DNA from 3 places in the Streptomyces sp. NBC_00258 genome. Region 2 is predicted to be linked to each of the others. Evidence: riboswitches for the same ligand, from Rfam matches in the RefSeq annotation. Region 2 holds a riboswitch; each other region holds the start of a gene.
What was found. Region 2 has a riboswitch for S-adenosylmethionine ahead of OG718_RS38365 (aminotransferase class V-fold PLP-dependent enzyme). Riboswitches for the same ligand answer to the same signal wherever they lie in the genome.
Positions count from the first base shown of each region.

Region 1: another riboswitch for S-adenosylmethionine. It lies ahead of thrC (threonine synthase); the one in region 2 lies ahead of OG718_RS38365 (aminotransferase class V-fold PLP-dependent enzyme).
Region 3: another riboswitch for S-adenosylmethionine. It lies ahead of OG718_RS12035 (glutathione S-transferase C-terminal domain-containing protein); the one in region 2 lies ahead of OG718_RS38365 (aminotransferase class V-fold PLP-dependent enzyme).

Region 1 is NZ_CP108081.1:5,859,612-5,864,174, forward strand. Features, by position in the region: gene OG718_RS25940 (ubiquitin-like small modifier protein 1) at 1-127, opposite strand, end outside; gene thrC (threonine synthase) at 256-1,560, opposite strand; SAM riboswitch class I at 1,576-1,733, opposite strand; gene OG718_RS25950 (glucosyl-3-phosphoglycerate synthase) at 1,924-2,871, shown strand; gene OG718_RS25955 (alpha,alpha-trehalose-phosphate synthase (UDP-forming)) at 3,023-4,432, shown strand; gene otsB (trehalose-phosphatase) at 4,532-4,563, opposite strand, start outside.
Region 2 is NZ_CP108081.1:8,599,640-8,604,202, reverse strand. Features, by position in the region: gene OG718_RS38370 (glycerate kinase) at 1-666, shown strand, start outside; gene OG718_RS38365 (aminotransferase class V-fold PLP-dependent enzyme) at 709-2,088, opposite strand; SAM riboswitch class IV at 2,251-2,367, opposite strand; gene trpD (anthranilate phosphoribosyltransferase) at 2,573-3,637, opposite strand; gene qcrB (cytochrome bc1 complex cytochrome b subunit) at 3,809-4,563, opposite strand, start outside.
Region 3 is NZ_CP108081.1:2,630,750-2,635,312, forward strand. Features, by position in the region: gene OG718_RS12020 (NtaA/DmoA family FMN-dependent monooxygenase) at 1-574, opposite strand, end outside; gene OG718_RS12025 (LLM class flavin-dependent oxidoreductase) at 597-1,859, opposite strand; gene OG718_RS12030 (putative leader peptide) at 1,935-2,057, opposite strand; SAM riboswitch class IV at 2,352-2,497, shown strand; gene OG718_RS12035 (glutathione S-transferase C-terminal domain-containing protein) at 2,708-3,406, shown strand; gene OG718_RS12040 (AfsR/SARP family transcriptional regulator) at 3,541-4,563, shown strand, end outside.

The sequences.
Region 1 (4,563 bases), 2.7 Mb from region 2:
CGATCCCGGTGTGGTTCTTCTCCAGATCGGAGATGACCTCACCAAGAGTCGCCCCCTCGGCAGCGACCTCGGCCTTGCCGCCCGTGTAGGTACGCAGAATGGTGGGGATACGAACGTTGACGCTCATGGGGTAAGACCTCCGGTCGGGGTGCGAAGCGCCCCGTCAGGGGCGCGGGGAACTGCGCAGTCTTTGTCTTTAGGGGCGCGGGGAACTGCGCGACCAGCCCCCGCCGACCCGCAGCGAAGGAACAACGACTAGCCGAGCCCAGCTTCACGGAAGGAATCCAGGTTCGGCCGGATCGTCGCGGTCAGCCCCGTGTCGGAAGCAACCGCGTCCAAGGTCTTCAGACCATCACCGGTGTTGAGCACAACAGTGGTCAGACTCGGATCCAGCAGACCATTCTCGATCAGCTTCTTCGCCACCCCCACCGTCACACCACCGGCGGTCTCCGCAAAGATCCCCTCGGTCCGCGCAAGCAACTTGATCGCGTCGACCACCTGCTCGTCGTTCACGTCCTCCACGGCGCCACCCGTACGCCGGGCGATATCGAGAACGTAAGGACCGTCCGCCGGGTTTCCGATCGCAAGCGACTTCGCGATCGTGTTCGGCTTCTGCGGCCGTACGACGTCGTGCCCGGCCTTGTACGCCACGGACACCGGCGAGCAGCCCTCGGCCTGCGCACCGAAGATCTTGTACGGCTTGTCCTCGACGAGCCCGAGCTTGATCAGCTCCTGCAGACCCTTGTCGATCTTCGTGAGCTGCGAGCCGGAGGCGATCGGGACGACCAGCTGGTCCGGCAGCTGCCAGCCGAGCTGCTCGCAGATCTCGTACGCGAGGGTCTTGGAGCCCTCCGCGTAGTACGGCCGCAGGTTGACGTTGACGAAGCCCCAGCCCTCGCCGGCCGGGTCGCCGATCAGCTCGGAGCAGAAGCGGTTCACGTCGTCGTAGTTGCCCTCGATGCCGACGAGCTCACCGCCGTAGACCGCGGCCATGACGACCTTGCCCTGCTCCAGGTCGTGCGGGATGAACACGCAGGAACGGAAGCCGGCCCGCGCGGCGGCGGCACCCACCGCGCCGGCGAGGTTGCCGGTGGAGGAGCAGGAGAGGGTGGTGAAACCGAAGGCACGCGCCGCCTCCAGCGCCTGGGCGACGACCCGGTCCTTGAAGGAGTGCGTCGGGTTGCCGGAGTCGTCCTTGACGAAGAGCTTGCCGGCCTCGACACCCAGCTCGCGCGCCAGGTTGTCGGCCTGGACGAGCTTGGTCCAGCCGGGGTTGATGTTGGGCTTGTCGGCCACGTCCGCGGGGACGGGCAGCAGCGGCGCGTACCGCCAGATGTTCGCGGGGCCCGCCTCGATCCGCTTGCGGAGTTCCTCGGTGTCGTAGGCCGAGAAGTCGTACGCGATCTCCAGCGGGCCGAAACACTCCTCGCAGGCGAAGACCGGGCCGAGCGGGACGCGGTGGCCGCACTCGCGGCAGGAAAGCGCGGCGGCCGGACCGAGGTCGACGGAGTTCGCGGCGGGGGTGGAGTTCGTGGTGCTTGCAACTGTCTGCGCAGCCATGGAGGCGAGGCCCTTTCCTCATCTTCCTCACGACGCACTTCGCCGTGAGACGGATTTGGCACCTTCCCGAGCCGGGAGCCTCGCTGCGCTGATCGACGATGATCAGGACGAGACCGGCCGGAGGGTTGCCGGGGCTTCAACGGGCCGTATCCCTCTGCCCCTCTGGATGAGCGCTATTCGGTTGTGGTTTTGGTTGTGCACGCAACGACCCCCGACATGCGATGGTCATCAGCGTTGTTCAAGACTGTAACCGAAGGCCTGGATGGTGGAGAGAGCCGTCCGAACCGCGAGATGACAGTGACACAACCGACACTGCCGCGCGGCGGGCACACGCATCCCGAAGAACGCAAGGGAGAGCCGCACGTGCTGGAAGACGTCGAGCGCTGGCTGAGCACGCGCTCCTGGTCCGTCGAGGACCGCCCGCTCAAGAAACTCATCGCCGCGAAGCGTGCCACCGGCTCCACGGTGAGTGTCGTACTGCCCGCGCTCAACGAGGAGGAGACCGTCGGCGAGATCGTCGCGATCATCCGCCGTGAGCTGATGACCAGGAAGGTGCCGCTCGTCGACGAGATCGTGGTGATCGACTCGGGTTCGACGGACCGCACCTCCGAGGTCGCCGCCGAGGCGGGCGCCCGCGTCGTGCACCGGGACGAGATCCTGCCCCGCATACCGGCCGTCCCCGGCAAGGGCGAGGTGCTGTGGCGCTCGCTGCTCGTCACCGGCGGGGACATCGTGGCCTTCGTCGACGCGGACCTGAAGGAGTTCTCGGCGGACTTCGTCTCCGGGATCGTCGGCCCGCTGCTCACCGAACCGGGCGTGGACCTCGTCAAGGCGATGTACGACCGCCCGCTGGGCTCCGCCGCAGGTCAGGGAGGTCGGGTCACCGAACTCATGGCCCGCCCGCTCCTGAACATGCACTGGCCGCAGCTGGCCGGCTTCGTCCAGCCGCTGGGCGGGGAGTACGCGGCCCGCCGCTCCCTCCTCGAACAGCTCCCGTTCCCCGTCGGGTACGGCGTCGAGCTGGGCATGCTGGTCGACGCGCTGCACCTGGTGGGCCTCGACGCCCTGGCCCAGGTCGACGTCGGCGTCCGCAAACACCGCCACCAGGACGGCCAGGCCCTGGGCCGCATGTCCGCCGCGATCTACCGCACCGCCCAGCTCCGCCTGGCCCGCGGCCACATGATCCGCCCCTCCCTGACCCAGTTCGAACGCGGCGAGCACGGCTTCGAGCCGCGCACGTACTCGGTGGACATGGAGGAGAGGCCGCCGATGGCGGACATCGAGGAGTACGTGGAAAGGAAAGCGGCGTGAGGAGCGCCACGTAAGGGGCGCGGGGCCGTGACATTTGCGGCTCCGCCGCGGGGCGCGACCAGCCCCCGCCGGCGGTCAGACGACCCACAACCTCGCCCCCACGGCGAGTGGGAACGTTTGAGCGTTTCCACCGGGGGCTAGATTTCGAGGCATGGTCTCCACCCGCGGCACTCACAACATCCTGGTCGCCTCCAACCGCGGCCCGGTCTCGTACACCCAGGACGAGACCGGGGCGCTCACGGCCAAGCGCGGCGGAGGCGGCCTCGTGTCCGGGCTCTCCGCGATCGGCCCGGACGCGGGCGCCCTGTGGGTGTGCTCGGCCCTCGGCGACGGCGACCGCGAGGCCGTACGACGCGGGGTGGGCGAAGACGGCGTACGGATGCTGGACATCGACGCCGAAACCCACGCCGCCGCGTACAACGGCATCGCCAACTCCGCGCTGTGGTTCGTCCACCACCTGCTCTACCAGACACCGCTGGAGCCGGTCTTCGACAAGGAGTTCCGGCGCCAGTGGGCGGCGTACGAGACGTACAACCACGCCTTCGCCGAGGCGCTCGCCGAGGAGGCCGCGGAGGGCGCGGCCGTCCTCGTGCAGGACTACCACCTGGTTCTCGTCCCGCGGATGCTCCGCGAGCTCCGCCCCGACCTGCGGATCGGGCACTTCTCGCACACGCCGTGGGCACCGCCGGAGTACTTCCGGCTGCTGCCGGACGACATCGCGGCGAAGGTGCTCGGCGGGATCCTCGGGGCGGACCGGGCCGCGTTCCTCACCCAGCGGTGGGCGGACGCGTTCACCGACTGCTGTCACGCCGTCCTGGGTCCCGGGATCCCCTCCGGTACGCGGATCGGGGTGCACGGTCTCGGGGCGGACGCGGACTTCCTGCGCGAGCGCTCGCACCGGCCTGACGTGGACGAGCGGCTGGCGGTACTGCGCGAGCAGATCGGCAAGGCCCCCGACGGCACCGCCCGGAAGGCGATCGTGCGGGTGGACCGGACCGAGCTGTCCAAGAACATCGTGCGCGGGCTGCTGGCGTTCCGGGAGCTGCTGGAGGAGCGGCCGGAGTGGCGCGAGCGGGTGGTGCACGTGGCGTTCGCGTACCCGTCGCGGCAGGACCTGGCGGTCTACCGCGACTACATGGCCGAGGTCCAGCGGGTCTCGGACGAGATCAACGCCCAGTACGGAACGCCGGGTTGGACCCCGGTCCTGCTGAACCTCAAGGACGACTTCGCGCGCTCCCTGGCCTCCTACCGGCTGGCGGACGTGGCTCTCGTCAACCCCATCCGGGACGGCATGAACCTCGTCGCCAAGGAGGTGCCGGTCGTGTCGGACGACGGGTGCGTGCTGGTGCTTTCGCGGGAGGCGGGGGCGTACGAGGAGTTGGGCGAGGATGCGATCGTGGTGAACCCGTACGACGTTTCGGGCACGGCCCTGGCGTTGCACGAGGCGTTGACGATGCCGGTGGGGGAACGGGCCGAGAGGACGAAGCGGTTGGCTGTGGCCGCGACCGCTTTGCCTCCGGCGCAGTGGTTCTTGGACCAGCTTCAGGCGCTGGACTCGTAGGGCTCGCTGCCGCGGGTTGTTTGGACCGTGCGGGTGCGTGGGGGCCGGTCGCGCCCCGCGGCGGAGCCGCAAATGTCACCGCCCCGCGCCCCTAAAGGCTTATGAGGCCAGCTCAGTCGCCAGTGCCGCCA
Region 2 (4,563 bases):
GGCGGACGGGAGTTGACCCGCCTGCACCACATCGACCCGAAGGGCCTCGACCCCCGCCTGGCCCACACCGAACTGCTGGTCGCCTGCAACCCGTACAACGTGCTGTGCGGTGAGCGCGGCGTGGCCCGGGTCTTCGGTCCGCAGAAGGGCGCGACCCCCGCGCAGGTCGAGGAACTCTCCGCGGGCCTGGAGAACTGGGCGTACGTCCTCACCCGGGACCTCCCGGTCACCTGTGACCTGTACGGCGGCCCCGGCACGGGTGCCTCCGGCGGCCTGGGCGCGGGCCTCGCCGCTCTCGGCGGCCGCCTCCTGCCCCGCTTCGACGTACTGCTCGACCATCTCGACCTGGACGCCCGCCTCGCCCGCGCCGACCTGGTCCTCACCGCCGAGGGCGCCCTGGACCACCAGACACCGCGCGGCAAGGTCCCGGCCGAGGTGGCCCGCCGCGCCAAGCTGAACGGGCGCCCGGTCCTCGCGCTGGCGGGCACACTCGGCGAGGGCGCCCACACGGTGCCGGGCGTGGACGCCTTCACCGGCATCCTGCCCGCCCCGATGGCCCTCGCCGAGGCCCTCGTACGAGCTTCCGAACTCCTCACCGACGCGACCGAGCGGGCGCTGCGGATGATCCTGCTGGGGGCGGGGCTGCCACGAGGGGCGGGCGTGTGAGGGCGGACGGGGGTGGCCGGACCCGCGGGGAGTCCTGCCGGCTCACACGGCCGGGACGCAACGCCCTTCCACCGTGCGGTAGTTCCACTGCGCACCGTCCCGCACGAGTTCCTTGACGGCACGGACGAACCGCTCCACGTGCTCGTCCGGGGTTCCGGCCCCGAAGCTGACCCGAATGGCGTTCAGGGACTTCTCGCCGGGCGCGGCCTCGGGGGCCCCGCACTCGCCCTGGGTCTGCGGGTCGCTGCCGAGGAGGGTGCGGACGAGGGGGTGGGCGCAGAAGAGGCCGTCGCGGACCCCGATGCCGTACTCGGCGGAGAGCGCGGCGGCGAAGTGCGAGCTGTTCCAGCCCTCGACGACGAAGGAGATGACACCGACGCGCGGGGCGTCGTCGCCGAAGAGCGAGAGGACACGGACCTCGGGCACCTCGGCGAGACCGGCCCGGACGGTGTCGATCAGGTGCTGCTCACGGGCGACCAGCGTGTCGAAGCCGGCCTCGGTGAGGGCCTTGCAGGCGGAGGCGATGGAGTAGGCGCCGATGACGTTGGGCGACCCGGCCTCGTGCCGTGCGGCGCTCTCGTGCCACTCGACGTCGACGCCGCCGTCCACCCGCCGCGAGACCTTCCGCGAGGCACCCCCGCCCGCGAGGTACGGCTCGGCCGCGGTCAGCCAGTCGGCGCGTCCGGCGAGGACACCCGACCCGAAGGGCGCGTACAGCTTGTGTCCGGAGAAGGCGACCCAGTCGACGTCCAACTCCCGTACGGACACGGGGTGGTGGGGCGCGAGCTGGGCGGCGTCGAGCACGATCCGGGCGCCGTGCTCATGGGCGGCGGCGGCCAGTTCCCGTACGGGCCACAGCTCGCCGGTGACGTTCGAGGCGCCCGTCACGCACACGAGCGCCGGCCCGTGGGGGTCCCGCTCGGCGAGCGCCCGCTCCAGCGTCGCGACGGCCTCGCCCGGGGTACGCGGGGCGTTGAGGTAGGTGACGCGGGCGTCCCGCCACGGGAGCAGCGACGCGTGGTGCTCGGTCTCGAAGACGAAGACCTGGCAGTCGGCGGGGAGGGCGGCGGCGAGAAGGTTGAGCGAGTCGGTGGTGGACCGGGTGAAGACGACCTGGTCGCCGTCGCGGCAGTCGAGGAACTCCTCGACGGTCCTGCGGGCGTTCTCGAACAGGTCGGTGGACAGCTGGGAGAGGTACCCGGCCCCGCGGTGCACGCTCCCGTAGTACGGGGCGTACGCGGCCACGTCGTCCCACACCCGCTGGAGGGCCGGGGCGCTGGCGGCGTAGTCGAGCGCGGCGTAGGTGACCTCGCCGCCGGTGACGAGCGGGACGGTGACGTCCCGGCCCAGAACGGCCAGGGACCCGGAGGTGTCACGGCAGACGGGCTGGTCGGCGGCAACGGCAGCGGTGGAAACAGACATGGCGAACTCCTGTGAGGCAGGCGGGAACACCACGCGAGCGGGTACGGCTCGAGCGTGGGTGAAGGTGAAAAGGGGTGTGCGGAGGCGGGGCTCTACGCCCTATCGCATTCGCTTGCTCACAGAAGGCTCCCTCGAACGACCAGGACCCCTGGTGATGCGAGGGGTCCGCGCTTGCCGTAGACCTCACTGCCTACGGCCTGGTCTTCACCCGGGGCACCCCGCCACGGACGGAGGGTTGCCGGACAGCCGGCCGGGGCCTGATGGCTGTCGCTCATGACCTGCCTGCATCTTGCCACACGATCATTCAGACGCAACCCCGCCGTCCGGATGCCGGGACGGCGGGGTCGGGTTCAGGGGCGCGGGGAACTGCGCAGCCTTCCAGCCCCTCCGGCGTCTGAGGAGCGGGGGTTCGGGAGTGGAGCCCCCGAGGAAGTGACGGGACTGGGCAGGGGCGGCGGGGGCGGGAAAGCCCCCGCCGCAACCGCTACGCGTTGGTCGCCGCCACCCACCGCTCCAGCGTGGCCTTGGCCGCCCCGGAGTCGATCGCGGCCGCGGCCTTCACCATCCCCGCCCGGAGCTGGTCCGCGAGCGGCCCGTCCCCCGGCGACAGAGCCACCAGCGCCGCCGCCGAGTTCAGCAGCACAGCGTCCCGCACAGCCCCGGTCTCCCCGTTCAGCAGCCGCCGGGCCACATCCGCGTTGTACGAGGCGTCAGCCCCCCGCAGCGCCTCCACGGGCACCAGCTCGATCCCCACGTCACGCGGATCGAACGACTCCTCGCGCACCTTCCCGTCCCGTACCACCCACACCCGTGACGTGGCCGTCGTCGTCAGCTCGTCCAGCCCGTCGTCACCGCGGAAGACGAGCGACGAGTTGCCGCGCTCGGCGAACACCCCGGCCATGATCGGCGCCATCCGGGGATCGGCACACCCGACGGCCTGCGCCCTCACCTTCGCCGGATTGGTCAGCGGACCGAGCGCGTTGAAGACCGTCCGGATCCCCAACTGCCCACGCGCGGCGCCCGCGTAGCGCATCGCGGGGTGGAACTTGGCCGCGAAGCAGAAGGTGATCCCGGCCGTCTCGGCGACCTGGGCCACCCGGTGCGTCGGCAGCTCCAGGTTGACTCCGAGCTTCTCCAGCACGTCGGACGCCCCGGAGGCCGAGGAGGCCGCCCGGTTGCCGTGCTTGACGACCTTGGCGCCCGTCCCCGCGATGACGATCGCCGACATGGTGGAGATGTTGACGGTCTTCGCCCCGTCGCCGCCCGTACCGACGATGTCGACGGTCTCCCCCGGCACCTCGATCACGTTCGCGTGCTCGTACATCGCCCGGACGAACCCGACGATCTCCTCGACGGTCTCGCCCTTGGCCCGCAGCGCCACCACGAACCCGGCGATCTGCGCGTCGGTCGCCTCGCCCCGCATGATCAGGTCCATCGCCCAGGCGGTGTCGGCGGCGCTCAGGTCGCGTCCGTCCAGCAGGCCGTTCAGCAGGGCGGGCCAGGAACGGACCGCCGCGGTGTCGCCTCCTGCGGGGGTCACAGCGCTCATATGCCGCTCCTGGGTCCGTCCCGCGATGGGGACTCCTGTGGGATCTGTCGGATCCGTGAGATCCGCCCGTAGCTCGTACGGGAACGGGTCCACCCTATCCAGCCCCGGGGACGGCAAAGAGCCCCGTCCGGGCAATGGACGGGGCTCCTGCCGTGGCGAACAGGTTGAGGATCAGTGGTGGCCGTGGCCGCTCGTGATCTCCTTGTACTCCTCAGCGGTGGGCTTCGGGATCTGGTTGTCCTCCCCGAAGTACGCGTTGCTGAGCTTGGCGCGCAGCTTCTGCGGGCCCTTCACCTTGCGCTCGACACCGTTCTCGTCGACCGCCGGGCCGATCGCGGCCGGCTCGTACTGCTCGTGCGCCGTGAGGGTGTGCAGGGCCTCCTGGCTGAGGGGCTCGTGGACCTCGATGAACTCACCGTGCGGCAGGCGCTTGATGATGCCCGACTCGCGGCCGTGCAGCACCTTGTCCTTGTCGCGGCGCTGGAGGCCGAGACAGATCCGCTTGGTGACGACGAACGCGAGGACCGGTCCGACGAAGAACCCGATCCGGACGAACCAGGTGACCGAGTTGATCGACAGATGGAAGTGGGTCGCGACGATGTCGTTGCCACCGCCGATCAGCATGATCATGTAGGCCGTCACCCAGGCGACACCGAAAGCCGTACGGGTCGGGGCGTTGCGCGGCCGGTCCAGGATGTGGTGCTCGCTCTTGTCCCCGGTGATCCAGGACTCGATGAACGGATAGAGCGCGAGCACCCCGAGGAACAGACCGAAGAGCACCAGCGGGATGAACACACCCAGGACAAGTGTGTGACCCCAGAAGTTGATCTCCCAGCCGGGCATCGCACGGATCAGACCCTCGGCGAAGCCCATGTACCAGTCCGGCTGGGCGCCCGTGGACACCTGATCCGGCCGGTACGGTCCCA
Region 3 (4,563 bases), 6.0 Mb from region 2:
CGAAGGCGCCCGCCTTCGCGTCGCGCAGGAAGGTGCCGGTTTCCTGGTCGGCGACGATCTCGTCGCCGTGCCAGGAGTCGAAGAGTTCGTTCGCGGTGGCCAGGAACTCCCTGGCCCGGGAGTAGCGCTCGTCCTGTGGGAGGAAGCCGCCGCGGCGGAAGTTCTCGCCGGTGAAGGCGTCCCATGAGGTGACGACGTTCCAGGCGGCGCGCCCGCCCGACAGGTGGTCGAGGCTGGCGAACTGGCGGGCCACCTCGTAGGGCTCGTTGAAGGTGGAGTTGATGGTGCCGGTCAGACCCAGGTGCCGGGTGACGGCGGCGAGCGCGGTGAGGACGGTGAATGTGTCGGGGCGGCCGACGACGTCCAAGTCGTAGATCTTTCCGCCCTGTTCGCGCAGTCGCAGCCCTTCGGCGAGGAACAGGAAGTCGAACTTGGCGCGTTCGGCGGTCCGCGCGAAGTGCGCGAAGGAGCTGAACTCGATGTGGCTGCCGGCCTCCGGGGCGCTCCAGACGGTGGTGTTGTTGACGCCGGGGAAGTGGGCGGCGAGGTGGATCTGCTTCAGCGGCTTGCTCATGGTCCTGCGGTCTCCGTCCGGCTCAGGCGGTGGCGTTGGCAGCGGCGTTGGCGGCAGCAGCGCCGGTGGCGTTGGCGGCGTAGCGGTTGGCCGGGCGGGCGAGCCCGAGCAGTCCGCGCAGGGTGTCGGCCTCGTAGGCGCGGCGGAAGGCGCCCCGGCGCTGGAGTTCGGGGACCAGGCCCCGGGTGATGGCCGGCAGGTCGTGGCCGAGGACGGCGGGGCGCAGCCGGAAGCCGCTCAGCCCGGCCGACCACAACTCCTGGAGCAGGTCGGCGAGTTGGGTGGGTGTGCCGGTGAAGACGCGGGCGTCGCTGGTGAACGGCGTTCCCACGAGGGCGTCGAGGCGGTCCCTGCGGGCGGACGCGGCGGCCGGATCGTCGTCGAGGAGCACCACCAGGTCACCGAAGACGTGCAGCGGCTCTCCGGCGCGGCCTGCGAGGGCCTGTTCGGCGCGGATCTCGGCGACGATCGCGCGGGCCTGGTCGGTGTCGTGCGGGGTGACGTAGCCGATGTCGGTGGAGCGGGCCACCAGCCGGTACGGGACGGTCTGGTGGGCGAGAGCGCTGACGACGGGCTGGCCCTGGGGCGGACGCGGGGTGATGGAAGGGCCCTTGACGCTGAAGTGCCTGCCCTCGAAGTCGATGTAGTGGAGCTTGTCGCGGTCGACGAAGCGGCCGGTGGCCACGTCCCGGATCTCGGCGTCGTCCTCCCAGCTGTCCCAGAGTCTGCGTACGACCTCGACGTAGTCGGCCGTCTCGTCGAAGAGTTCGCTCACCACGCCCTGCGTGGCCGGGCTGTCGTAGGCGTCCAGGCGGGGCAGCGTACGGCGGCCGAAGTGCGCCGCCTCGTTCTGTCGTGCCGTCAACTGCACCCGTAGGCCCGCCCGGCCGGAGCTCACATAATCGAGGGTGGCGATGGCCTTGGAGATGTGGAACGGCTCCGTGTGCGTGGCCACCACGGTCGGCACCAGACCTATGTGGCGGGTCAACGGTGCGATGCGCGCTGCCACGAGAACGGCGTCGAGCCGGCCGCGGACCTGGTCGGTCCGCCCGTCCGGCTCGATGAAGTGCGAGGACTGCGGTCCCAGGCCGTCCTCGAAGGTCACGAAGTCGAGGAGACCGCGCTCGGCCTCGGCGACGAGGTCGGCCCAGTACTCGGCGGTGAACAGTTCCCGGGGCCGGGCCACCGGTTCGCGCCAGGCGGCGGGGTGCCAGCCGGCGCCGTCGAGCGCCACGGCGAGGTGCAGATGCGCGGAAGAGGGCAGGGCAGAAGGTGCTGAGGACACGAGAGGTGTGCCTTCCTGATCGACCGTACGAGAAGGCCGGCCCTCACCGGAGGGCGCGGCCGCGTGGGATTCGGGTCAGGAGCAACAGAGCGCGCCGGCAACGCGCAGCAGGTCGATGTGCGGCCGGGAGTAGAGGCGTACGCGGTGGAGCGGGGCGGCCTTCGGGACGCTGCGGCGGGACACGGTTCGCGCTCGCACCTGCGTCACCTCCGCCCTTCCGGCTCGGCGGACCGGGATCCGGCCGTCCTCGCGTTCGCGGGCCCTCTATCGGGCACCGCCTCGTCGTCAACAAGCACAACTGTACGGCTGTGCCTTTTCTTCCTGCGATAGGGAGTTCTTGTCGGGAGTTCTTCGGAGTTCTCGTTCGGAGTTCTTGTCGGGAGGCTTCCCGTCACGAGGGGCGAGGCCTGTCCGATGGCCCGGCGGCCGGATGCCCAGCTGCTGAGACGCCGCCTTGACGGTCACGCTGAGCGCATCAACACTGACGGGGACGGTCACGATTGCCAGCGCCCGTCGTACGGGGACTCCCCGTTCGTGCGGTCATCGGCCCCGGCCCGCTGGCAGGCAACCCTTCCACCGCGACGGGGTGCCCCGGGTGACGACCGGGTTCCGCCGGAGCGGCGGGGCAAGCGTGGTCTCGCGTCTCGCGAGCCCCGACGGCAGGACCGGTGGGAATTGTCCAGGAACGGCTTGACGAGGCGCCTGCACATCGATTTGTCGCGTGTCTCCAGCGCTTACTGATCCGCTACGCGTCCGACCGATCCGGACCTGTACGGCAGCGCAGTCACTCCGTTCCGCCACTGGCGCCCACGAGGCGGCCAGGGCCTCCGCGTTCCCCCTGGAGAGTCATGCCCGAGACAGTTTCCCGCGGTTCCAGCAGCACTGACACCTTCACGACGGCGGCCTCTCGCACGACCGCCCCGCACTCGTCCGGCCGCGGCCCGTCTGCCGGTGGCACGTCGTCCGTCGCCGGCTCGGCCACCCGTCCGCACCGCTTCCGGGGCCGCATCGGCGTCGGTCTCGCCGGCGGCTTCTACCCGGCGCCGCACCGCTTTCAGCTGTACCTGTCCGAGGCCTGTCCCTACTCGGGGCGCGTAGCGGTCGTCCTCGACCTGCTAGGCCTCACGGGCTCGCTCACCACCACGGTTCTGAAGCTCCCCGCGGAGACGCCGGATGCCTTCGCATCACTGCGCGGCGCCTACGAGGCGACCTGGCACCACTACGACGGCCCGCTCACCGCGCCCGCACTGTGCGACCGCTGGAGCGGACGCGTCGTCAGCAACCACACACCCGACATCCTCCGCGACCTCGCCGGCCTGCTCGCCGACGGAGCATGCGAGTCCGCACTGGCCCGGCTCGACCGGCAACTCGCCTGCCACCCCTACGTGTTGGGCGATGAGCTCGGCACCGCGGACAGGGACCTCTGGGTGACACTCACCCACCTCGACCACTTCGACGCGGCCGGCACCCTCGCCCCGTACCGCCACATCGAGGAGTACGTACGACGCCTCGACGATCACCCGGACCTCTCCGTCGACGAGCGCTGAACGCGGGGCGCCTGCCCACAGACCTGTGTGACAACTGCGCGGCAGTGGGCCGGAATACGCCTTCCGGATATGCCGATGAGGGGGATAGAGAAAGGGAATGGTGAGGGAGTTGTAAAACGGCGGGCGGGGAGCGGATGCGCATTCAGGTACTCGGGCCGGTATGCGCCTGGCGGGACGGCACCCGCCTCGACCTCGGTTCGCCCCGGCGCCGCGCGGTTCTCGCCCTGCTCGCCGTGTCCCGTGGACAGCAACTGCCCTTCTTCGGGCTCGCGGACGCGCTGTGGGGCGAGCGCCCGCCGGCGACCGCGTCGAACGTCGTCCAGACCCACATCAAGCACCTGCGCCACCTGCTGGAGCCGGACCGGCCACCGCGCGCCCGCAGTGCGGTGCTCCCCCGGCTCGGCGACGGCTACGCGCTGCGCGTCCCGTACGACGCCATCGATCTGCTCCGGTTCAGGGACCTGGTCGCCGGGGCGGTGACCGTACGACGGGACGGGCGGCGCGGCGGCCAGGAGCGGGCCGCCGCCCTGCTGACCGACGCGCTCGGGATGTGGCAGCAACCGCCCCTGGCGGACCTGTCCTTCCTCTCCGCGCACCCGGTGGTCGTCGCGCTGGCGGACGAGCGCCGTGGGGTGGTCGCCCAGTACGGCGAGGCCATGATCGCGGCGGGCAGAAGCGCCGACGCACTGCCCGTCCTGGAGGAGACCGCAGTGGCGCAGCCGCTGGACGAGGACGCCCAGGCCCGGCTCATCCGGGCGTACGAGGCCGTCGGTCGACGTGACCAGGCGGTCGCCGTCTACCGGCGGAGCCGCCGTCGACTGGCCGACGAACTCGGCGTCGACCCCGGACCCGCGCTGGCCGAGGCGTATGCCGCTCTGCTGCGCCACCGCTCCCGGCCTTCCGCTCCCGGCACCGGGCACGCTCCCGCCGGTGGCCCCGGCACGGCAAGCGCCGCCGAGTTGCCGGCGCAGGTGCCGGCCCACGTACCCCCGTACCCGCCCTCGGCGCACCGATTACCCGCGCAACTCCCCGCGGACGTACCCGACTTCGCTGGCCGTGACCCGGAACTGTCCGCACTGGACCGGCTGCTGGCCGCGGCGGCGGACAGCCCGACCGCCGGGGCCGTCTCGGTCGTCTCGGGCACTGCCGGGGTGGGA